3 regions of the Bradyrhizobium sp. SZCCHNR2028 genome follow, and region 3 is predicted to be linked to each of the others. Evidence: predicted binding sites of a transcription regulator. Region 3 holds the regulator's gene; each other region holds the start of a gene.

Region 1 (8,086 bases), on a different contig from region 3:
CTGGCGCTTATAGGTCATGTTGTCCCTCCCTCACAGAACGTTGGAAAGCCGGCCGTACAGGAGCTCGTCCACACCGTCGGCGTAGATGTCGCCCTTGCCGTCGATCCGGAGCTGGTATTGCGCGAGGTTCTGGGTGGCGTGACCCCAGATCTGCTGTCCTCCCTTTTCGACGTCGTAGCGTCCATAGTGACCGGGGCAGCTCAGCGACCTATCCTCCTTCGAGTAGCTCAGAGGGAAGCCCTTGTGCGGGCACACGGTCGAGAACCCAACGATATCGCCGTCGGGACCAATTCCGCCCTCCACGCGGGTGCCGAGCTTGATCAGCACGCCCGGCGCGTCCGCATCCGGATACGCCACGTCCATGGGCTCATTCGTTTTGAGCTGAGACACGTTGGCCAGGCGGCTCGATGGATAGGCGACGCGGGCTTGGGACGGGGCAGCCTGAGCGGGCGTCGACATCGCGCTCGCGGCCACGGCGCCGGCGGCGGCCACCGTTGCGCCGCTTAGAAATCGGCGCCTGCCGGCGTCGACCATCAGATCGCACTTTTTCATGAGGGCTTCTCCCGGGTGATGCGCGGATCATTGGGCTGATCCGTTCATCTCTGGACTTCAATTCCCGGGCCAGAAGCGCGAACGGTCTAAGTTCTTGAAGTCTCTAGGACGCGCTGCAGCAAGCCGTCCAATTATCCGAACGTTCACAAAGCGAGATGTTCAGAATACTGAACGTCTCAGACCGCGTTGATGCCGAAACGGCGCATGCGATCCCACAGCGTGGTTCGCGAGACGCCGAGCAGCTTCGCCGCTTCGGCGATCTGCCCGCCCGTATCCTTGAGCGCGCGCTCGATCTCCTGTTGTTCCGCGGCGTCACGCGCCTCGGCGAGCGATCTTCCGGACGGCTGGCTCGCGCTGCGCATCGTCTCGGGAAACAGATCGACCGGCATAAGCCATGGGCCCGTCGCCAACGCGACCGCCCTGTCGAGCCGATTCCGCAGCTCGCGCACGTTGCCGGGCCAGGGGTGAGCCAGAGCGGCACTTTCGGCGCCGCTACTCAGTCCGCGCAGGTCCGGATTTGCGCTGGCAAGTTCGGTGAAGAACCGATGTATGAGAAGCTGAACGTCTTCCGGCCGCTCGCGAAGCGGCGGAATAGCGACCGCGACGACGTTGATGCGGTAGTACAGGTCTTCGCGAAATCGCCCCGCAGCGACTTCCGCCGCGAGATCCCGGTTGGTGGCGCAAACGACGCGCGCCCGGAACGGGACGATGGCTTCGCCGCCCAGGCGGTAGAAGCGGCGCTCGTCGAGCAGCCGAAGCAGCTTTGCCTGAAGTTGCAGTGGCAGCTCGGCGACCTCGTCGAGAAAGAGGGTCCCGGATTGGGCACGCTCCGCATACCCGAGGTGCCTGCTGTTGGCGCCCGTGAAAGCGCCTTTCTCGTGTCCGAAGACCTCGCTCTCGAGCAGATTGTCCGGGATGGCGGCGCAGTTGACTGCCACGAATGGCCGGGAAGCGGCATCCGAAACGTTGTGGAGGTGGCGTGCGCAGACCTCCTTGCCAGAGCCGGTCTCGCCGGTGAACAGCACAGGCGTATTGCGGCCGGCCATGCGGGCGAGCAGTTCCTCGATGCGGCGCATCTGCTGCGACAGTCCCAATACGCCGTCCGGAACCGCCGGCCTACGGCCGATCAGAGCGCGGGCGCGCGATATCAGATCGTCGAGTTCGAATGGCTTGGTCACGTAGTCGCCCGCGCCGGCCCTGATGAGAGCCACCGCATGGTCGATCTGGCCGTATGCGGTCATGAACAGAAACGGCGGGGCGGCACTTTCGCCGCTCACTTTCCGGAAGATGTCCTCACCCGACATGTCCGGCAAACGGATGTCACAGATGACAAGATCGGGGGCACCTCGCCTCAGGCCCGCGAGAGCTTCCTGGCCGCTGCGCCACCACTCGACCTTGCAGCCTTCCAGCTCCAGGTACTGGTTGAGGGATTCTCCCATGATCGGATCGTCTTCGATCACAGCGATGGACACTGCCTCAGGCAACATTGCGCTGCTCCTTCCCCGAGCCATCGGGTATCGCTACGGAGATCGCCGTTCCGCCGCCGGCCGGATACTCGACTCGGATGGAGCCGCCGACTTCCAGAACGAGACGCCGAATGATCCAAAGGCCAAGGCCGGGCTCTCCGGGCCGCGGCGCGGCATCCGCTTCACGGCTTTCGAGGTAGCTGACCCTATCCTGGTCGAGTCCGGCGCCTTCGTCGCTCACTGTCAGGACTAGGCTGCCGTCCACCAGTCCCGCTTCGAATGCGATACGGCCGGCGGGCGCGCTTGCTTGGCACGCGTTGAGCAGCAGATTAAGCGCGGCCTGACGGACGGCATTCGCTCTGACGGGAATCTCGCCGGGAAGCTCGTTCGCCCACGACAGCGAAAGGTTTCTGCGATCGAGCTCGGGACCGATCAGAAGACGCAGGTCCTCGATGTCGCTTGGCTTGAGCGGACGCATCGCGGTGTCGACACGGTGGGTCACCAATGCGGACCTCACGACGTCGCGGATGCCCGCGAGCCCCCGCTCGAGAAGAGAGAGTGCACGCTCCCGAACCCCGAGCTGATGGCCATGTCGCCGGAGCGTCTCGATCGCGTTGAACATGCCTCCCAGGGGATTGTTGATTTCGTGGGCCATCCCGGAGGCAAGACGGCCGAGGCTAGTGAGGCGTTGCTCTTCGGCGACGCGAGCAGCCAGCGCCTCACGCTCGTTCCATGATCGCACCATCATGTTGTAGTGTCTGAATAGGCGACCGAACTCCGAACTGGGCGGTCCGACATCCTCATCTGCGATGCACAGCAGTTCGCCGGACTGCCCCCGCCTGAAATGCGTGGTCAAGAGCTGCACCGGTCGCAGCATTCTGCGCACCGCGATGAAGCCGACCGCCGCGACGAGCATAGTGATGGCGATATTGGTCGCGACCAACGTCCAGAGCACGTCCCGCCGCTCCTTGAATCGAGCGCCGACGTCGAATTGGGTGTAGATCACCCCGATGCGACGCCCCTGATCGAGCAGCACGCGGCGGACGCCGGCACGCTCGGCCTGCTCGTCAAGCCAGCTATCGTTTGCGTCCGCAAACCGATCGACGATCGACTTCGGCACGGGTGCAAAGGCCGGCACGGTACGGGGATCGAAGGAAGCCAGGACGATGCCGTCGGGTTCCGCCACCACCGTCTCGAGAATTGTCAAGCCGCGGTACAGTGAACGAGCGCGGTCGAGATTGTCGAACGTCTCCCAGGCGTCCCCACGGATCACCCCAGGCATCACCGACGACGAAAGCCCGTCCAGGTAGGCGGCGGTCAATTCCCGGAAATGGCGATCCTGGGTTTCGGCGAGCCTCTTGAGCACCTGATCTGTGAGCACCACCCCGATGGCGACCATGAGCAGCGCCACAAGCGCAGGGACCTTGATCACGACCGGCAGATTCGATCTCAGGTCGAAGCGAGCGCTCATCCGAGGCTCCGAACATAGTTCATCTTCGCCCCAATTGTGTCGAACAGGGATGGATCGCTTCTCGTGAATCCGTCGAGATGCAGCATCTGCAGCACTCGACGGGCCTCCGGATCGGAGGACATCCCGACGAATGCGGCGGCCAGGTCATCGACCGAAAGCCCGCTCGGGCGGTTCTTTCCGCACGCCACCGGCGGAAATCCTAGCCATTCCGATTGTCGCAACACGCGAGTTGGAGCCGTCAAATCGGGCTCTACGATGCTGAGGACTTCCCACACGTAGCCATCGACGGATCCGCTATCCGCCAGCCCGGAGGCGACTGCGCGGACGACGTTGCGATGACCATAGGTGAAGAAGTGATGCCTGAAGAAATCCTCCGGCTTGGTGTGCATATCGGTCAGAAGGGCGCGAGTGACGAGGAAGCCGGAATTGCTGTCGGGATCGGAGAACGCGTGCGTGTCGCCTTTCAGATCGGGAAAGGACTCGGCCTTACGGCGGGCATCGACGATCACGTAGGACTGGTACAGCGGCCGGCCATTCCACACCGGGACCGCGACAAGTTCGAGCTGCTCGCGGAACTGAACGTAGGGATAGCCGCAGATCCAGGCCGCATCGATTTGTCCGTTCACCAGAAGAAGCGTGATTTCCTGGTAAGTTCGGCGCGTGAGGATCTGGACTTCCCTGCTCCAAATGCGCTCAAGATAAGAGCGAAGTGTCGCCAACAGCTCCAGGTCGGAAGTCAGAAGCACGGGCGTGAGCCCAATCTGCACCGGCCGCGGATCAGCCGCTACGGCGCGTCTGCCCTTAAGAGCAATCGTACTCGCCGCTAGTCCGGATAGGACTGCGCGCCTCGTGACTCGCGTTCTATTCGCATGTGATGCAGGGGCCTGCCTTTGACGCAAACCCATGGCGATCCCTCCTAGAGCATCGTCGCCCCTTTTTTCTTAGAGAGTATCGAATGGCGTCTGGCGCGGCAACGAATATGACAGGCATGTGACGGTGAGGTATTGAGATAGCTCAAGCAACAGCTCACCGGCGCGCGTCTCAAGGACCTGCGGGAGCTCAGCGCCACTCTGTGGTTGACAGAGTACTGTAATATCCATAAGTCTAGAAATATGGATAATGAAGAAGCGGTCTTGGCGCTCGCCGCGCTCGCTCAGCCCACTCGGCTGAACGCATTTCGTATTCTGGCAAGTCATGAGCCGGAGGGTCTGTCGGCCGGAGAGCTTGCTCGCGCCCTGGAAGTCCCCCAGAACACGCTCTCGGCGCACCTTTCGATCCTTTCCCGGGCGGACCTGGTCACCTCGGAGCGCCACAGCCGGTCGATCATCTATCGCGCGAATCTTGCCGAATTCCAGAAGGTGGCGCTGTTTCTGCTGCAGGACTGCTGCGGCGGCCGGCCGGAAGTCTGCGCACCATTGATTGAAAGCCTTGCGCCTTGCTGTCCTCCGAAAAAGAAAAGGGAGCGAAGCCGTGTCTGATCACCTCTACAACGTTATCTTCCTCTGCACCGGCAACTCTGCCCGTTCAATCATGGCGGAATCGATCCTGCGAAAGGATGCCGGCGGCCGCTTCCGAGCGTTCTCGGCAGGCAGCACGCCGAAGGGCGCGGTCAACCCGCTGGCGCTACGCACTCTCCAAAGCCTGGACTATCCGACCGACGGCTTGCGCTCGAAGAGCTGGCTCGAGTTCGCCGCCCCCGATGCACCCGTCATGGATTTCGTCTTCACGGTCTGCGACAACGCCGCCGGTGAGACCTGTCCGGTGTGGCCTGGACAGCCGATGACCGCTCACTGGGGCATCGAGGATCCCGCCGCAGTCGAAGGTACTGATCTCCAGAAGGAGGCGGCATTCGTGACCGCCTTCCGGTACCTGAAGAATCGCATCGGTACCTTCACCAATCTTCCTCTGCGCAGCATCGACAAACTGTCGCTCGGCACCAAGTTGCGCGAGATCGGCCGGTCGGAAGGCGCGAGTTCATCCCGCAACGATGTGGCCTGACACATGAGCATCTTCGAACGTTACCTCACACTTTGGGTTGCCCTCTGCATCGTCGCCGGCGTCGTGCTCGGCCACTTCATGCCTAGCTTCTTCGGAGTGGTTGCAGCCGCGGAAGTGGCCAAGGTCAATTTGCCGGTGGCAGTCCTGATCTGGCTGATGATCGTGCCGATGCTGCTGAAGATCGACTTCGGTGCTTTGAGCCAGGTCCGAGAGCACTGGCGCGGCGTGGGGGTTACCCTGTTCATCAATTGGGCCGTCAAACCGTTCTCGATGGCGCTTCTCGGCTCCTTCTTCATCGGCAACGTGTTCGCGCCGATGCTGCCGTCCGCGCAGATCCCATCCTACATCGCGGGTCTGATCCTGCTCGCAGCCGCTCCTTGCACCGCGATGGTGTTCGTCTGGTCGAACCTGTGCGAAGGAGAGCCTCACTACACGCTCAGCCAGGTCGCATTGAATGACGTGATCATGGTCTTCCTGTTCGCGCCGCTGGTGGGGCTTCTGCTCGGTGTAGCCTCCATCAGCGTTCCCTGGGCGACGCTTCTGCTCTCGGTCGTCCTGTACATCGTTGTGCCGGTCGTCGTAGCGCAGGCCTGGAGGACGTCCCTTCTCGCCGCTGGCGGTGGTGCCTTCGAGCGGACCATGCGGAGGCTGCAGCCATTGTCGCTTGTTGCTCTGCTGGCGACGCTAGTTCTGCTGTTCGGTTTCCAGGGTGAGCAGATCGTCAAGCAGCCGGTCGTGATTGCGATCCTCGCCGTGCCGATTCTGATCCAGGTCTATCTCAACGCCGGTCTCGCCTACTGGCTGAGCCGGCGCTTCGGCGTCGCCTGGTGTGTCGCTGCACCTGCGGCGCTGATCGGCGCCAGCAACTTTTTCGAGCTCGCGGTTGCTGCTGCCATCAGCCTGTTCGGACTAGACTCCGGAGCTGCGCTCGCGACCGTGGTGGGCGTGCTGGTCGAAGTGCCCGTGATGCTGTCGGTGGTCCGCATCGTGAGGGCGACTCGCGGCTGGTATGAATCCGGAGCGAATGCGGCCAAGCCCGCGATGGAGGTTCACAGATGACCATTACGATCTACCACAATTCAGATTGCGGTACGTCCCGCAACACGCTCGCGATGATCCGGCAGAGCGGCATCGAGCCTGAGATCATCGAGTACCTCAAGACGCCGCCGTCGCGCGATAAGCTCCAGGAGCTCATCACCATCATGGGAATTCCGGTTCGCGACCTGTTGCGCGAGAAGGGAACGCCCTACAAAGAACTCGGCCTCGGCGATCCGAAGTGGACCGACGACGAACTGCTGGATTTCATGATCGCGCACCCGATCCTGATCAATCGCCCGATCGTCGTCACGCCGAAGGGCGTCCGGTTGTGCAGACCGTCGGAAGCGGTCATCGATCTCCTTAACGGCCCGTTCGGGCGGTTCGTCAAGGAGGATGGCGAGGTCATCGAGCCCAGATGAGCCGGTACAACGACCGCATTAGATCGCTCGGTCGAAGGCGATGCGGGGCGCAGTGTCCGACGGCTTAAGCGCCAGAGGGCCGGCCTCAGGCGTGCCCGGAACACACCATCGATACCTATTTTGTTGTTGCCTCGTAGCCCGTTGGTCACTCCCATCCGTTGATCCATCGCAACAGAGGAGCTCGCGGCGTTGCTATTGAATCTCCGCAGGTATCCCATCGCAAAGCGATGCAACGATGCGGTCATTTTGAACGCAATGCTCGTCGCACCCATCGGACTGACGGCAATTGCATGACTGCAGCGTCTGCAGGACAGCTTATTATGTCTCACTTTCGCGCGCTGAACGCCCCGACGCCGTATCTGTTTTTCACCGGGAAGGGTGGTGTCGGTAAGACGTCGCTTGCATGTGCCACCGCTGTTGGCCTCGCCGACCGTGGACTACGCGTTCTTCTCGTCAGTACCGACCCGGCGTCGAACCTGGACGAGATGCTCGAAGTCACTTTGACTGATCGCCCAGCGCCGGTGGCAAACGTGGCCGGACTTTCGGCGATGAATATCGATCCCGAAGCTGCTGCCGAGAGCTATCGCACCCGGGTCCTCGAACAGCTCGGACCGGAAGTCACCGCCGGTGAGCGGTCGACTGTGCGCGAGCAGCTCTCCGGAGCTTGCACCACCGAAATAGCCGCCTTCGACGAGTTCGTGGGACTGCTGGACGGCGATATGGCAGGATTCGATCACATCATATTCGATACGGCCCCGACCGGCCACACTCTACGGCTGCTCAGCCTGCCAAAGGCATGGACCGGCTTTCTCAAGGACAATGACCGAGGAGCGTCCTGCCTCGGGCCGCATTCAGGCTTGAAGATGCAGGAGGACCGCTTTCGCAAGGCGCTCGCGGCATTAGGCGATTCCGAGCGAACCACTATCGTTCTCGTCACCCGCGCCGACAAGGGGGCCATCCGTGAGGCGGCCAGAACATCGGGCGAACTCGATGCGCTCAATCTCTCGAACCAGCTCCTCATGGTGAACGGGCGCTTCCACGCGGCGGATCGAACTGACGTCGTCGCGACTGCCCTTGAGCGGGATCAGGACGAGGCACTAGCGGCAATGCCTGCGTCGCTCACGAAACTTCCGCGAGACGAA
Region 2 (8,086 bases), 380 kb from region 3:
TCGGCCAGCGCATGCATGCGGCGGGTCTCGGTCTCGCGCGGCTCGAGAAAGCGCAGCGGCTCCGGGATCGGCACCTGATAGACCAGCACCTGCCCCTCGTGAAGCGGCGCCTCGGGAATTCGGTGACGGGTCTGAATCACGCTCGCCTCTTCCGTCGACGTCGTGGTCGCGACGCCCGCGGTCTTGGCGAAGAACTTGCGAATCGAGATCGCATTTGTCGTATCGTCCGAGCCCTGGTCAATGACCTTGAGCACATCGTCGGGACCGAGAATGGCGGCGGTGACCTGCACGCCGCCGGTGCCCCAGCCATAGGGCATCGGCATCTCGCGGCTCGCGAACGGCACCTGATAGCCGGGAATCGCGATCGCCTTCAGGATCGCGCGGCGGATCATCCGCTTGGTCTGCTCGTCGAGATAAGCGAAGTTGTACGTCGGCGCGTTCATTCCGCAGCTTCCTTCAATTCAGGAGCGGCATTGGCCTCGGCGAATTCCTGGCGCAGCTTGCGCAGCAGGCCGAGCTCGGACTGGAAGTCGACATAATGCGGCAGCTTCAGATGCTCGACGAACCCGGTCGCCTGCACATTGTCGGAGTGCGACATCACGAACTCCTCATCCTGCGCCGGTGCAACCATATCCTCGCCGAGCTCGCGCGCGCGCAAGGCTCGGTCGACGAGGGCCATCGACATCGTCTTGCGCTCGCTCTGCCCGAAGGCGAGGCCATAACCGCGCGTGAAGCACGGCGGTTCGGTCGCCGACCCCTTGAACTGGTTCACCATCTGGCATTCGGTCAGCTCGACCGATCCGAGCGGCACCGCAAAGCCGATCTCCTCGGCCAAGAACTCGACCTCGACTTCGCCGAAGCGGATTTCGCCGGCAAAGGGATGGTTGCGGCCATAGCCGCGCTGGGTCGAGTAGCCGAGCGCGAGCAGAAATCCCTCATCACCGCGTGCGAGATTCTGCAACCGCAGATCACGATCGGCGGGAAAGCCTAGGGGATCGCGGGTGAGATCGCCGACCGGCGCGCCAACCTCGGCTTGCGGCGACGGCTCGATCAAGCCGTCCTGGCCGAGAATGTCGGTGACACGTGGCGTCGGCGCATTCGGCGCCTCGGCACGGGCCGGCGGCTCCGGCTCGGCGCCTGCCGCCAACTGCGGATCGAGCAGCCGATGCGTATAGTCGAAGGTCGGCCCGAGCACCTGGCCGCCGGGAATGTCCTTGAAGGTCGACGAGACGCGCCGCTGCACCCGCATCGCACCGGTGTCGACCGGCTCGGTCGCACCGAAGCGCGGCAGGGTCGCGCGGAAGGCGCGCACCAGGAAGATCGCCTCGATCAGATCACCCCGTGCCTGCTTGATTGCGAGCGCCGCGAGCTCGCGGTCGTACAGCGAGCCTTCGCTCATCACGCGATCGACGGCAAGCCCCAACTGCTCGGAGATCTGCACCAGCGACAGCTCCGGCACGTCGCGATCACCCCGGCGCTCATGCGCCAGCAGCCGGTGCGCGTTCTCGATGGCGCGCTCGCCACCTTTCACGGCGACATACATGCCTTACTCTCCTGCGGAAACGAGTCGCGTCGTCCGCGGGATGGCGACGATGGACGAGCCATCGACCAGCACCACATCGACACCACGCGGAAACAGCTTCTCATTGATCGACAGCCGCTCGAACAGGTCGGCGGGCGCGACCGTTGCACGGAACAATGTCGTCCCGTCGATGCCCGGACCGCGCAGCTTGAACGCCGGCCCTCCGGACAAGCTCGGCACCTGCAGGATCAGCGTCGTCGAGCGATCGGGGTACTCAGCACTGCCGAGCGCGAATGAATTCAGATCAGGCAGCGCTTCGGGGTCTGCCGCCACTGCAAAGCAGGCGAGCGCGGCATTGGCGACGATCGGCGCCCCGGTGTGAAACTTGAGCCAGGCGCCGACCTCGGGCGTGCCGGCGAGCGGCGCATCGAGCCAGATCGGCGTATCGTGATCGAACAGAGTCAACGCGATCGCGGCGGCACCAGGCATCAAGGACGAGGGCCGGCCGACATTGACCTCGACCTGCCGCACATTTCCCGGACGCGCCATGGCCTCCATGACGGTACGGAAGGTCGATTGCGCGGACAGGACATTGTCGGCGAAACCAGGCTGCAGATCGGAAGCGGCGGCAGCCATCAGCCTTCTCCTCGCACCATCGTATAGAAATCGACACGCGTGGCCGCAGCCTCCTCTGCGCGGTGCTCGCGCGAAGTGCGCATCTGCGCCTGCAGCGGCGCAACCACCTGCGTCTCGATCGATCGCGTGTGGCTTGATGACTGGATCATCGCGTCACACAGCGCCATCAGACGCGCCTTGGCGGCGTCGCGTCCCAGCACATAGCCGAACCCGACCTCGCCGCTCTCCAGCCGCACCGCGGCGCGCGACACCGTCGCCTCGCCGACATTGAACGGCGCTCCATCACCGCCGATCCGGCCCCGCAGCATCACGAGGCCATTCTCCGCCGGGCGCAGGTCGCGATGCTCAGGCAGCGCGAGGCTATCGAGCCTGGCGCGGATGTCCACACGCGAGGCATGCGCCAATACCCGCATCGCCGCCCTGCGCCGGTCCTGCATCGCCGTCTCGCCGTCCATCTTCATCCCGATCTTGCCGTCGCGAAGTTGTCTATGTTAATAGACAACTTCGTAACGAAGCGCCATGACTGTTTGATGACATGGACGTGATTTCGAGGCCGGAGAGCGGAGAGCCGCGATGAGCATGCAGGGCGCCGATTCGGGCGTGGCGCTGTGGCGGCGGGTGGCCGACGGCATCGAGCGCGACATCGCCGACGGCCGCTTCGCCGCCGGCACGCGCCTGCCCGGCGAGACCGAGATCGCCGAAACCTACCGCGTCAACCGTCATACGGTGCGTCGCGCGCTCGCGACCTTGGCGGAACGCGGCCTCGTGCGCGCCGAGCGCGGCAGCGGCACCTATGTCGAAGCGCCTCGTCTGTCATATCCCCTGAGATCGCGAACCAGGTTCTCCGAGATCGTGGGCGCCGGCGGGCGTGAGCCTCGTGGGCAGTTGATCGCAGCGTCCGAAGAGCCCGCGACGCGCGAACTCGCGCGCGAGCTGCGATTGAAGACAGGTGCACCGCTGGTCCGAATCGAGGCACTGCGTCTTGCCGACAAGACCCCGATCTGCGTCAGCACGTCCTGGCTGTCGTCCGAGCGATTTCCCGGGGCCGGTCACATCTTCGCGTCAGTCCGCTCGATGACGGCGCTGCTCGCGCATTACGGCATTCGCGACTATCGCCGCGGCACGACCAGGATCACGGCAGCCATCGCCGACGCAAGCGACGCCGCTCGGCTCGACCTCGCGATTGGGCGCCCGGTGCTGGTCGTCGACAGCACCGACATCGATGCCGATGCGAAGCCGCTCGTCAGCAAACGCTCGCGCTTCGCCGCGGAGCGCGTGACCTTCGAGGTCGAGAGCTAGACCAGACGTCCCATCGCTTTGTCGCGTCCTTGCGCGCTCAGTCGATGAGCGTGCCGTCTTGATTGAAGAACGGATGCGGCCCGTCGAAATCCCCGATCGGCACCTGATGAGTGACGATCGTTCCGAATCCCGGTCCTTGAAACCAGGCATGAAGGTGAAAGGCCGGCGGCTCGATCCGGAAGGATGGCGGTCGAAGCTCGGCCAGGTCGAGCGCGACGGCATGGTTCGGCGCCGGACAAATCGCACAGGGAATGCCGGCAAACCGGGTCAGTGCCGCGCGGTGGACGTGACCGCATCCGATCAGTTGCACCCGCGGATGGCGCGTGAGGATGGCCGCGAGATCGTCGGCGTTGCGCAGGTTCTGCCGGTCCATGTGCCAGATGCCAGTGGCGAACGGCGGATGATGCAGAAACAGCAAGGCCGGCTTTTCGCTGGAGGCGGACAGCGTGGCGTCGAGCCATTGGAGACTCGCCTCATCGAGCTCGCCATGCGGATGGCCGGGCACGCTGGAATCGAGCAGAAGCAGATCGAGATCGGCCAACGCCACATGCCGGTTCAGCGGACCGGTAGGTCCACCATGGAGAGTGCCCGGAAACGCCGCGCGCATCAGCTCGCGTGAATCGTGATTGCCGGGCACGGCGGCGAATGGAATCTCGAGTTCGCCGAGAAGATCCTTGAGATGATCGTATTCGGCAGACGACGGCGTATCGACGAGATCGCCCGAGATCACCACCAGATCGAGCTTCGGCTCGAACCGGTTGAGCTCCGTGATGCAACGGGCCAGCGCACGCGCCGTATCGACGCGGCGGTAGGCGAGCCGGCCGGGCGTCTTGATGTGCAGGTCGGATATCTGGGCGATGGTGACAGGACGCGTGCTCATGCTGATCCACCTTGCTCCGGCAGCAGACGAATGGCGCTCGGCTCAATCGACAGGCCGATCCGCTCACCCGCGCTGACCCTGATCGTATTCGGTGCGTCCACCGTCAGTGGAACGGCGGCGGCGTCGCGGACGACGATCCGCTGGCGATCACCGGCGAAGCGGACGCTGTCGACGAGGCCGGTCAGGCACGATGCCGCCGCGCCGACGATCCCGATCGTTTCCGGTCGAACCATCGCCATCGCCTTGCTGCGCGAGCCAGCCTCGGCGATCCGCTGTCTCCCTCCGGGCAGAACGAGGTGGTCGCCGTCGATCGGAGCCTCGATGATGTTGGCCGCGCCGACGAACTCCGCGACGAAGCGGTCGGCTGGCGTGAAATAGATCTCGCGCGGCGTCCCGACCTGGGCGATGGCGCCCTTGCGCATGACCACGATGCGGTCCCCGAGCTCCATGGCTTCGGCCTGGTCATGCGTGACGTAGATTGCCGTGATTCCGAGCGTACGCAACAGGCCGTTGAGCTCGCCGCGCAGGCGCTCTCGCAAGGCCGCATCGAGCGCGGTGAGCGGCTCGTCGAGCAGCAGCACGCTCGGCCGTATCGCGACCGCGCGCGCCAGCGCGACGCGCTGGCGCTGGCCGCCCGAGAGCTGATCGATTCGCCGATCTTCGAGGCCGGCGAGGTTGGTCAGCGTGACCAGCTCCGCGACCCGCGCGGCGCGCTCCGGCTTAGGCACGCCGCGGATCTTGAGCCCGTAGCCGATATTGTCCGCGACGGTCATGTTGGGGAACAGCGCGTAGGATTGAAACACCATGCCGACGTTGCGCTTCTCGATCGGCTGCCTCGTCAGATCCTTGCCGTCGAAAAGCACGCGCCCGCCCGCATCGGGTGTTTCGAGCCCGGCCACGATCCGCAGCAACGTGGTCTTGCCGCAGCCGGACGGCCCAAGCAGCACCAGCGTCTCGCTCTGCGCGATGTCGAGCGTGGCGCGCGCGAGCGCGCAGGTCCCGTCGGCAAAGGTCTTGCCGCAATTCTCGACCTTCAGCGCGGCTCCATGCCGGGTCATCGTGCTCACCGCAGGCTCCCTCTCTCGCCGATCCATTGCATGGCCACCAGCAGCGGGATGATCATGACGAAGAAGATCAGCGTGTAGGCGGATGCGACCTCCAGCCGCATCGATGCGTAGCTGTCGGCGAGGCCGACCGGCAGCGTCTTGGTCAGCGGCGTATGCAACATCCAGGTCAAGTTGAATTCTCCGAGGGATAGCGTCACCACCATGAGGCTGCCGGCCAGGATCCCCGGCGCGGCATTGGGAACGATGACATCGATGAAGCGGCGCCATGGCGCCGCCCCGACCGACGCGGCGCCCTCATCGAGCGACTTGACGTCGATGGTCGCGAACACAGCCATCACGGAGCGCACCATGAAAGGCATCGTGAAGATCACATGGCCGGCGAGGATGAACAGCCATGAGCGACGGAAGCTGCCGAAGCCACCATAGGTGAGCAGCAGCGCCAGCGCGATGGCGAGCCCGGGAATCGCGAGCGGCAAGGTGATGATCTCCTCGACCAGCCGCGCCAGCCGTCCGCCGCGAACGTAGAGCGCGTAGGCAGCGGGAACACCGACCACGAGCGTGACCGCCAGCGTGCCCAGCGCGATCAGGATCGATGCCATGATCGTGCCCGCGTAGAGCTCCCAGACCTGGGCTACCCACTGCAGCGTCACGCCGGACTGAATGCCGCGGAAGTAGTTGACGGTCACGCCCGCGGCGATCGAAAGGCCGGCCGGCACGGCCAGGAAGGCGGCGACCAGAAGTGTGAACAGTAGTTGAAGGATGAAGATGACTCTGTCGCGCACGTGCCTACCCTGCCGCTGCCACCGAGCTGCCGGCGAAGGAGCGCGCCAATGCGAGCATCAGCCAGGTCATCAGGCCAAGGCCGACCGAGAGCGCCGCCGAGGTGGCCAGGTTTCCGGCCAGCGTGAACTCCGTGTAGATCAGCATCGGCAACACGTCGATGTTCGTGGCCAAGGTGAATGCCGTTCCGAACGCGCCCATCGCCGTCGCGAACGCGATCGCGCCGGACGCGATCAGCGCCGGGGTCAGCGCCGGCAGGATCACGTCGCGCAGCACGGCCCAGGGGCTCGCGCCGAGCGATCGGGCCGCCTCCTCCAAACCGGGGTCCAGCTTCTGCGCGGCAGCCATAATCGTGAGGATCACCCGCGGAATCGAGAAATAGAGATAACCGAGGAACAGCCCGTAGATCGAATAAGCGAATACGAGCTTGTCGCCGGTGAGCCGAGACGAGACCTCCCCGATCATCCCCTGGCGGCCAGCCAGAAGGATGATCATGAAGCCGACCACGACGCCCGGGAACGCGAGCGGAAACGTCAGGATCGCGACCAGGACCGCGCGGCCCGGAAACCGGTGACGCTGCAGGAACAGGCCGGCGATCGTCGCAATGACCAGGGTTGCAATCGTGGTGGCCGCCGCCAGCGTCAGCGTGTTGAGAAGTGTCGTGCGGTAGCGCGGCTCGAGGATGATCGCGAGATATTCGGCCAGACCGTGCGGTCCCTCGGCGCCGGTGACGAGCAGCCTCGCCATCGGCAACAGAAAGAATGCCGAGGTGACGGCTCCCAGGGGCAGCAAACAGAGCCGGACGAAGGATTTGTGCGACATATGATCAAGTGCACCTCCACCGGATCGTCTCCGGCGGAGGCGCGGTGCTCCTTCAACGGACTTCGGACAGATAGCGATCGACGAAGCCCTTTTGCGCGGCTTCCATATCGCCCCAGTTCACGCTCTTGGCGCGAGCGTAGTCGCTGTCCGGCAGGAACTTGTTCTTCACCGAGCCCGGCAGCTCGATCGGACGCGCTGGACGCAGATAGGCATTGGTCCAGATCGCCTGGCCCTTGTCGGAGAGCAGATAGTCGATGACCTTCTTCGCTTTGTCCTTGTCGGGCGCGTTCTTCACCAGGCCGACCACATAGGGGAAGACCACCGAGCCCTCGCAGGGAATGACGAACTCGAAATTGCCCTTCTCGGTATACTTCGCGCGGTAGGCGTTGAAGTCGTAGTCGAACAGGATCGGGATCTCGCCCGAGACGACGCGCGCATAGGACGTCTGCTTCGGCACGATCGGATCATTCTTGCGCAGATCCTTGAAGAACGTAAGGGCCGGCTCGAAATCGGCCTGCGAACCGCCGAGCGCGAGGTTGACGGCAACGGCGCCGACATAGCCGACGGCCGCCGAGCTCGGATCGAGATAGCCCACCATGCCCTTGTAGTCGGGCTTGAGCAGATCCTTCCAGCAGGCCGGAACAGGCTTGCCACCGAGCGCGTCCTTGTTCACGAACAGGCCGAGCGTGCCGGAGTGGATCGTAGTCCAGTAGCCATCCGCATCCTTCAAGCCGGCGGGGACCTGATCCCAGTTCGCGGGCTTGTAAGCCTCAAGCGCGTCCTGCGCCTTCGCCTTCATGCCGAAGGTGACGCCGAAATAGCCGATGTCGCCGACGGGGTTGCTCTTTTCGGCGAGGATCTGCGCCAGCGCCTGGCCGGAGTTCTTATTGTCGTGTGGAATGTCGTAGCCGAGATCGGTCTTGATCGCCTTGAGCATCGAGGCCCAGTCGGCCCATTCCGGCGGGCAGTTGTAGCAGATGACGTCCGCGGCCTTGGCCGGCTGCCACAACGCGGCAACACACAGCGCGAGAAGAGCGAGAACGAGGCGGGTGACCTTCATGAAGACAGACTCCGTATTCC
Region 3 (8,086 bases):
TCGGCGCCCTCGATCATCATCGGCCTGTTCATCTATGGTGCGGTCGTGGTGCCGATGGGCGGCTTCTCGGCACTCGCGGGTTCCCTTGCATTGGCGGTCATCGTGATCCCGGTGGTGCTGCGCACCACCGAGGACATGCTGCTGCTCGTGCCCAACCCGCTGCGCGAGGCGGCGTCTGCGCTCGGCCTGCCGCGCTCGCTGGTGATCCGCCGCATCGCCTATCGGGCGGCGCGCTCGGGCCTCATCACCGGCGTGCTGCTTGCCACCGCCCGCGTCGCCGGCGAGACCGCGCCTCTGCTGTTCACCGCGCTGTCGAACCAGTTCTGGAGCCTCAACCTTTCCAGGACGATGGCGAACCTGCCCGTCACCATCAACAATTTCGTCCAGAGCCCTTATGCCTACTGGAAGCAACTGGCCTGGAGCGGAGCCCTTCTCATCACTCTGGCCGTGCTCGCCCTGAACATCGGTGCACGCATTCTCGGCGCCGAGAGGAACACCAAATGACCGAACTGTCCGTCTCCGTCAGTCAGCCCAATCACGCTCTTCACGGCAAGGCGCTTCCGGATGCGCCGGCCAAGGTGACCGCGCGCAACCTCAACTTCTACTACGGCGACCATCACGCGCTGAAGAACATCAACCTGTCGCTGGGCACCAACCGCGTCACCGCGTTCATCGGCCCGTCCGGCTGCGGCAAGTCCACGCTGCTGCGCATCTTCAACCGGATGTACGATCTCTATCCGGGCCAGCGCGCGACCGGACAGCTGATGCTCGACAACACCAACATCCTCGATCCCAAGCTCGATCTGAATCTGCTGCGCGCCCGGGTCGGCATGGTGTTCCAGAAGCCGACGCCGTTTCCGATGACGATCTACGAGAACATCGCCTTCGGCATCCGCCTCTATGAGAAGATCTCGAAGTCGGAGATGGACGACCGGGTCGAGAAGGCGCTGCGCGGCGGCGCGTTGTGGAACGAGGTCAAGGACAAGCTCAACGCCTCGGGCCTGTCGCTGTCCGGCGGCCAGCAGCAGCGGCTGTGCATCGCGCGCACCGTGGCGGTCCGGCCGGAGGTGATCTTGTTCGACGAGCCGTGCTCGGCGCTCGATCCGATCTCGACCGCCAAGGTCGAGGAGCTGATCCAGGAGCTCGCCGAAAACTATACGATCGCCATCGTGACGCATAACATGCAGCAGGCGGCGCGCGTCTCCGACAAGACCGCCTTCATGTATCTCGGCGAGCTGATCGAGTTCGACGACACCAGCAAGATCTTCACCTCGCCGAGTGATCGGCGGACCCAGGATTACATCACCGGCCGGTTCGGCTGACGCCGACGACATTGTCTTCAGGAGATCATCATGGCCAGTGAACATACCGCCAAGGCGTTCGACAGCGATCTGCAGGACCTCACCCGTCTGGTATCGGAGATGGGCGGCCTCGCGGAGCGGCTGATCGTCGATTCCGTCGATGCGCTGGTGCGGCGCGACATCGCGCTCGGCCAGAAGGTGGTCGCCACCGACGCCGAGGTCGACAAGCTGCAGCGCATCATCGAGGAGCGCGCCGTGCTCACGATCGCCCGTCGCCAGCCGATGGCGGTCGACCTGCGCGAGATCGTCGGCGCGATGCGCGTGGCGACCGATCTGGAGCGCATCGGCGACCTCGCCAAGAACATCGGCAAGCGCGTCGCGGCGCTGGAGAGCGACTTCCATCCGCTGAAGCTGATCCGCGGCCTCGAGCACATGACCGATCTGGTGCAGTCGCAGGTCAAGACGGTGCTGGACGCCTATGCCGCGCATGACCTGCCGGCGGCGATGACGGTGTGGAAGGGCGACGAGGAAGTCGACGCCATCTGCACCTCGCTGTTCCGCGAGCTCCTGACCTACATGATGGAGGATCCGCGCAACATCTCGTTCTGCATCCACCTGATGTTCTGCGCCAAGAACATCGAGCGCATCGGCGATCACGCGACCAACATCGCCGAGACTGTATTCTATATGATCGAAGGCCAGCAGATCATGGACAAGCGCCCGAAGGGCGACATGACGAGCTTCGCGACGACGATTCCCGGTAACTAAGAGAGACGGTTCAGACATGGGCGCCCGAATTCTGGTGGTGGAGGACGAGGAGGCGCTGACGACGCTGCTGCGCTACAACCTCGAGGCCGAAGGCTACGAGGTCGAGACCGTGGCGCGCGGCGACGAGGCCGACACGCGGCTGAAGGAGCGCGTTCCGGATCTCGTCGTGCTCGACTGGATGCTGCCGGGCCTCTCCGGCATCGAGCTGTGCCGCCGCCTGCGCGCGCGCTCCGAGACCCGGCAACTGCCGATCATCATGCTGACGGCGCGCGGCGAGGAGAGCGAGCGCGTGCGCGGACTCGCCACCGGCGCCGACGACTACATCGTCAAGCCGTTCTCGGTGCCGGAGCTCCTGGCGCGCGTGAAAGGCCTGCTGCGGCGGGCGAGCCCGGAGCGGCTGGCGACCGTGCTGTCCTATGGCGACATCGAGCTCGACCGCGAGAAACGCCGCGTGGCGCGCTCGGGGCGGCCGATCGATCTCGGCCCGACCGAATACCGCCTGCTCGAATTCTTCCTCGAGCACCCCGGCCGCGTGTTCAGCCGCGAACAGCTGCTCGACAGCGTTTGGGGCCGCGACATCTACATCGACGAGCGCACCGTCGACGTCCATATCGGCCGCCTGCGCAAGCTGCTCAATCCCGGCCGCGAGCAGGACCCGATCCGCACCGTGCGCGGCGCCGGTTATGCGCTCGATGATCGCTTCGCCAAGAGCGAGCAGGTGTAAGGGCGATGGGCGTGAGGATGAAGAAGGTGTGAGGCGCGAGCGGGCCCGATTGAGGAGATCGCGGTCCGCTTTCCGCCACGCCGCCGCCGTCTTGATCGTGTCTGCTTCGTGGCCCGTCACGATGTTTCGGTCCCAGCGGACGCCCTTGATCAAGACCATCATCATATCTCTTGCCGTGCTGCTCGGCAGCCTGGCGGGCGCCCCGGCCGCCGAGCTCGAGGACGCGGTCGCGGCGGCAGGCAACGGGCAGCATGCGGCGGCGATGCGACGGCTGCTGCCGCTGGCCGCCAAGGGCGATGCGCGGGCGCAGTTCGACGTCGGCTTCATGCAGGCGTTCGGCTGGGGCGTGCCGCGTAATCCGAGCGAGGCGCTGGCCTGGTACCGCAAGGCCGCCGATCGGGGGCTCGCCGTCGCGCAACATCATCTCGGCATCGCCTACGTCAATGGCGAGGGTGTTGCCTCGAACTACGGCGAAGCCAGTCGCTGGTTCAGCCGCGCGGCGGCGCAGGGCTTCGCCCAGTCGCAATACATGCTCGGCCTGATGCTGCTCGACGGCCGCGGTGTGAAACAGGACGTCGTGCAGGGCTATGCCTGGCTGGTGATGGCGGGCCGTAGTGGCGTGCGATCGGCCGGCCGCGACGTGCAGCGGGTCAGGTTGACCGAGCCGCAGCGCGTCCAGGCCCAGAGCGCCATTGCGTCCTGGCAGCCGAAACCGGAATCGGCGGATGCGGGCATTGCCACTCCGCGTCCGGAGCAATTGCTCGGGCTCGATCGCCACATCGGCGAGGTCGTCGATCCCACCTCCTGGCCGGCGTCGTCGATCGGCGTCGTCACCGTCGCGCAATACTCGAGCGGCGGCTGGTGCACCGGCACCCTGGTGGCGCCGCGCGTCGTGCTCACCGCCGCGCATTGCGTCTTCAACGGCGTGGCGCAGGTCAGCCCCGGCAATGTCCGCTTCCTGGCCGGCATGAACCGTGGCACGCCGGCGGCATCGTCGGTCGCCGACAAGCTGATCGTGGCGCCCGATTTCGTCCCGACCCGGCACGACAGATGGTCGCTCGACCGCTCGCCCGCCGATTGGGCGCTGATCGTGCTGAAGGATGCTCTGCCGTCGAAGCCGGTGGCGGTCAAGGCGCTGACCCGCGAGGAGCTCGCGGCTGCGACCACGGCCGGAACCATCTCCGAGATCGGCTATGGCCAGGAGCGGCGCTATTCGCCGACCGGCCAGCGCAATTGCAGCGCCGGCATGACCGGGGATGCCCGGCTGTTGACAGTGCATTGCCTGGCCAATTTCGGCTATTCGGGCTCGCCGATCCTGGCCGAGGTCGGCGGGGAGCCGGCCGTGGTCGGCATCTTCTCGGCGTTCCACGAGGAGACCCGGCTGATGTTCGCCGCCCCCGCGAGCCAGTTCGAGGCGGTCGTGCGGCGCGAGATCGCGGCACAGAGTGCCTCGGCGCGGTGAGGGAAGGAGGGGGCGAGAGGGACGAGGTCCCCGCCGCTGGTCATGATCTGTGCGTGACTGGATAGCGGGTTGCCAAGCGAGAGGGCAATCCGGGAAGCGCCGCCCAGGTTTTCCTGCAGCTTTTGCCTGCAGCGGGGGCTTTACCGAACTGGCCTGGCTCTTGCTATAGTCCGAGTATGACGATTGTTCCAATTGATCATCCTCGGGCCGCGCGGCTGCTGTGGTGGCGGTCGCAGCCCGGCCGGACCGTCGCGCTCGTCGCCGGGCTGGTCGCGGCCAACGCGCTCGCCTGGGCCTGGGCGTTCGCGCTCTATGCCGACCGGCCCGCCATCGTAGGCACCGCGATGCTGGCCTGGCTGCTCGGGCTGCGCCATGCGATCGATGCGGATCACATCGCGGCCATCGACAACGTCGTGCGGAAGCTGGTGCAGGACGGTAACCCTCCGCGCGCCGCCGGCCTCTATTTTGCGCTCGGCCATTCCAGCGTCGTCGTCATCGCCACCATCGTCGTGAGCCTCATCGCCGGCGCCGACCTCCTGGATGAAGAGAGTGCGATCAGGGCGATCGGCGGCGTCATCGGCACGTCGGTATCGGCCGGCTTCCTGCTGCTTATCGCGTTGGCGAACCTCATTCTGTTCGTGAACCTCTGGCGCCGCGCCGCACAGCCGCAGTCCGAGATGGAAACAGCCGGAAACAGCGGACGGGGCATCCTCATCCGCCTGCTGCGCCCCGTGCTCCGCCTGGTGGGACGCGCCTGGCACATGTATCCGCTCGGCTTCCTGTTCGGTCTCGGCTTCGACACCGCGAGCGAGATCGGGCTTCTCAGCCTGTCGGCGACCGAGGCTGCGCGCGGCGCGAGCCTCGCCCATGTGCTGGTATTCCCGGCGCTGTTCGCGGCTGCGATGGCCACCGTCGACACCGCCGACAGCATGCTGATGGTCGGCGCCTATCGCTGGGCGCTGACCGATCCCGCACGCAAGCTGCGCTATAACCTCGTGATCACCGGCGCATCCGTTGCGATCGCGCTGGTGATCGGCAGCTTCGAGGCGTTCACGCTGTTGGCGCCGCGGCTTGGCCTGACGGGGGGATGGGCTGACGTCGCCACCGCGCTGGGTGACGGTGTCGCCAATCTCGGAATCGTCGCGATCGGCCTGTTCGGACTGGTCTGGGCGGTCGCGATGCTGCTCGGTCGCAGTCAGCGCGGTTCCGAGGCGACGCCCGGCGAAGCGCTTGCCAGCGTTCGTGCGGGGGCGCTAAACCCGCCGGCGATACGAAGCGGAACGCATAAGACGGGCTAGGAGCGGGGCCTCATGATGGTCGGCTCGGAGGGAACGATCAGGATGCTGTGGCTGCAGGGCGCGAGCTGCGGCGGCTGCACCATGTCGATCCTGGAAAGCGGTGCGTCCGGCTGGTTCGACGAATTGCGCCAATCCGGCATCGATCTGGTATGGCATCCCTCCGTCAGCGAGCAGACAGGGGACGAGGTCGTGGAGCTGTTGGAGGCGATCCGCGACGGCCGCGAGCGGCTCGATCTGCTGGTGCTCGAAGGCTCGGTGGCGCGAGGCCCCGGTCTGACCGGCCGCTTCAACATGCTCGCCGGCACCAACCGCTCGATCTATCACTGGCTGCTCGATCTGGCGCCGCTGGCCGACTACGTCGTTGCCGTCGGTAGTTGCGCCGCCTATGGCGGCATTCCTGCTGCCGGCATCAATCCGACCGATGCGGTCGGATTGCAGTTCGAGGGCAGCGATATCGGCGGCGCGCTTGGCGCGGCCTTCCGCTCGAGACGCGGGCTGCCGGTGATCAACGTCGCAGGCTGTGCGCCGCATCCGGGCTGGATGATGGAGAGCCTGCTGGCGCTTACCTCGGGCGATCTGACGGCAGACGGCCTCGACGCGGTCGGCCGTCCGACCTTCATCGCCAACCACCTCGCTCATCACGGCTGCTCGCGCAACGAGTTCTACGAGTTCAAGGCGAGCGCGGAGACGATGTCGGAGCGCGGCTGCCTGATGGAGCATCTCGGCTGCCGCGCAACGCAAGCGGTCGGCGACTGCAATCAGCGCTCGTGGAACGGCGGCGGTTCCTGCACCAAGGGCGGTTATGCCTGCATCGCCTGCACCTCGCCGGGCTTCGAGAGCGCGCAGAACTATCTGGAGACGGCGAAGCTCGCCGGCATCCCCGTCGGCCTTCCCACCGACATGCCGAAAGCCTGGTTCGTCGCGCTCGCAGCGCTGTCGAAATCGGCCACGCCGCGCCGCGTCCGAGTCAATGCGACGGCGGATCATGTCGTGGTGCCGCCGGGCCGTTCCGGCGACAAGCGCCGTCCATGACGCGGATCACGGTCGGACCGTTCAATCGTGTCGAAGGCGATCTCGAGGTCAGGCTCGATATCGAGAGCGGCCGCGTCGCGCGGGCGGAGGTGACGGCGCCGCTCTATCGCGGCTTCGAGCAGATCCTTGAGGGCCGGCCGCCGCTCGACGCCCTGGTGATCGCGCCGCGCATCTGCGGCATCTGCTCCGTGTCGCAATCGATCGCGGCCGCCGCGGCGTTGCGCCAGGCCATGGGCATTGCGGCAGCACCAAACGGCATCCTCGCGAGCAACATCGCGCACGCGGCCGAGAACGCGGCGGATCATCTGACGCATTTCTACATCTTCTTCATGCCGGACTTCGCCCGCGATGCTTATGCCTCGCACACTTGGCATTCGACCGCGGCCGAACGTTTCGCGGCGACGAAGGGCAACGCTGCCCGCGATGCCCTGCCTGCGCGCGCGCGACTGCTCGAGATCATGGGCCTGATCGCCGGCAAATGGCCGCACAGTCTCGCCTTCCAGCCAGGCGGGACGACGCGCGCGATCGAGCTCGGCGAGCGCGTGCGGCTGAACGCGATCGCGGCGTCGTTTCGCGGTTTCCTTGAGCGCGCCGTATTTGCCGACAAGCTGGAGAATGTGCTCGCCTTGTCGACGCCGGACGAACTCGACCGTTGGCGCGAGGGCCGCGCCGGCGACTTCGCGCATTTCCTTCGGCTGGCCGATGCGCTCGCGCTGGCCGACCTCGGCAGCGGACCAGGTCTCTTGATGAGCTTCGGCGCGTATCACGACTTCAGTGGGGCTCGTTTTCGCGCTGGCGTCCGCACGAGCAGTGGCGAGGTCCAGGCTTTGCCGTCGGACGGCATCACCGAGGACGTCTCGCACGCCTGGATGCACGATACGTCGCTCGATCCGGCCGAGAGCCGCACCGTGCCCGATGCCGACAAAGCCGACGCCTATAGCTGGTGCAAGGCGCCGCGTCTCGCGGGAGAACCGGTCGAGGTCGGCGCTCTCGCAAGGCAGGCCATCGACGGTCAGCCGTTGATCACCGCGCTGCTCGCGAGCGGTCGCAGCAATGTCCGCAATCGTGTCATCGCCCGGCTGATCGAAACCGCGCAGCTCGCGCTGTCGATCGAGCACTGGATCAAGGCATTGCGTCTCAACGAGCCGTTTTGCGAAAACAGCGCCAGCGCGGTCGACGGCAATTTCGTCGGGCTCGTGGAAGCTGCGCGCGGCAGCCTCGGCCACTGGCTCGCGGTGCGCTCCGGCCGGATCGAGCGTTATCAGATCATCGCGCCGACGAGCTGGAATTTTTCGCCGCGCGACGCCGACGGCGTTGCGGGCCCGCTCGAGCAGGCGCTGGTCGGCACCGAGGTCGGCGATGCCGGCGCGCGTGCGGTCGGCATCCAGCACGTGGTGCGGTCGTTCGATCCCTGCATGGTCTGCACGGCGCATTGAGCGCGCTGCACACAGGCAGGCGGCAAGCGGAAACAAGATTGTCGGTGCAAAGCGCGTGATTTCCG

What was found. The regulator PhoB, encoded in region 3, activates phosphate uptake and scavenging genes when phosphate is short. The targets are predictions, from matches to a motif close to TGTCATNNANCTGTCAT.
Region 1: QX121_RS15100 (PhnD/SsuA/transferrin family substrate-binding protein) is a predicted target of PhoB. The motif match lies at 4,469-4,485, and genes of this name have one in related genera.
Region 2: phnF (phosphonate metabolism transcriptional regulator PhnF) is a predicted target of PhoB. The motif match lies at 2,678-2,694, and genes of this name have one in related genera.

What each region holds. Positions count from the first base shown of each region.
Region 1 is NZ_JAUHJF010000008.1:209-8,294, forward strand. It holds partial or broken gene QX121_RS15080 (hypothetical protein) at 1-18, opposite strand, end outside; gene QX121_RS15085 (arsenate reductase (azurin) small subunit) at 31-552, opposite strand; gene QX121_RS15090 (sigma-54 dependent transcriptional regulator) at 729-2,039, opposite strand; gene QX121_RS15095 (HAMP domain-containing sensor histidine kinase) at 2,029-3,489, opposite strand; gene QX121_RS15100 (PhnD/SsuA/transferrin family substrate-binding protein) at 3,486-4,235, opposite strand; gene QX121_RS15105 (metalloregulator ArsR/SmtB family transcription factor) at 4,602-4,967, shown strand; gene QX121_RS15110 (arsenate reductase ArsC) at 4,960-5,487, shown strand; gene arsB (ACR3 family arsenite efflux transporter) at 5,491-6,546, shown strand; gene arsC (arsenate reductase (glutaredoxin)) at 6,543-6,944, shown strand; gene arsA (arsenical pump-driving ATPase) at 7,265-8,086, shown strand, end outside.
Region 2 is NZ_JAUHJF010000002.1:562,630-570,715, reverse strand. It holds gene QX121_RS05910 (alpha-D-ribose 1-methylphosphonate 5-phosphate C-P-lyase PhnJ) at 1-443, opposite strand, end outside; gene QX121_RS05905 (carbon-phosphorus lyase complex subunit PhnI) at 440-1,543, opposite strand; gene phnH (phosphonate C-P lyase system protein PhnH) at 1,547-2,158, opposite strand; gene phnG (phosphonate C-P lyase system protein PhnG) at 2,158-2,613, opposite strand; gene phnF (phosphonate metabolism transcriptional regulator PhnF) at 2,732-3,457, shown strand; gene QX121_RS05885 (phosphodiesterase) at 3,495-4,337, opposite strand; gene QX121_RS05880 (ABC transporter ATP-binding protein) at 4,334-5,395, opposite strand; gene QX121_RS05875 (ABC transporter permease) at 5,401-6,186, opposite strand; gene QX121_RS05870 (ABC transporter permease) at 6,191-7,006, opposite strand; gene QX121_RS05865 (ABC transporter substrate-binding protein) at 7,059-8,066, opposite strand.
Region 3 is NZ_JAUHJF010000002.1:182,935-191,020, forward strand. It holds gene pstA (phosphate ABC transporter permease PstA) at 1-504, shown strand, start outside; gene pstB (phosphate ABC transporter ATP-binding protein PstB) at 501-1,322, shown strand; gene phoU (phosphate signaling complex protein PhoU) at 1,353-2,069, shown strand; gene phoB (phosphate regulon transcriptional regulator PhoB) at 2,086-2,793, shown strand; gene QX121_RS04020 (trypsin-like serine protease) at 2,939-4,255, shown strand; gene QX121_RS04025 (HoxN/HupN/NixA family nickel/cobalt transporter) at 4,432-5,553, shown strand; gene QX121_RS04030 (HupU protein) at 5,569-6,585, shown strand; gene QX121_RS04035 (nickel-dependent hydrogenase large subunit) at 6,582-8,021, shown strand.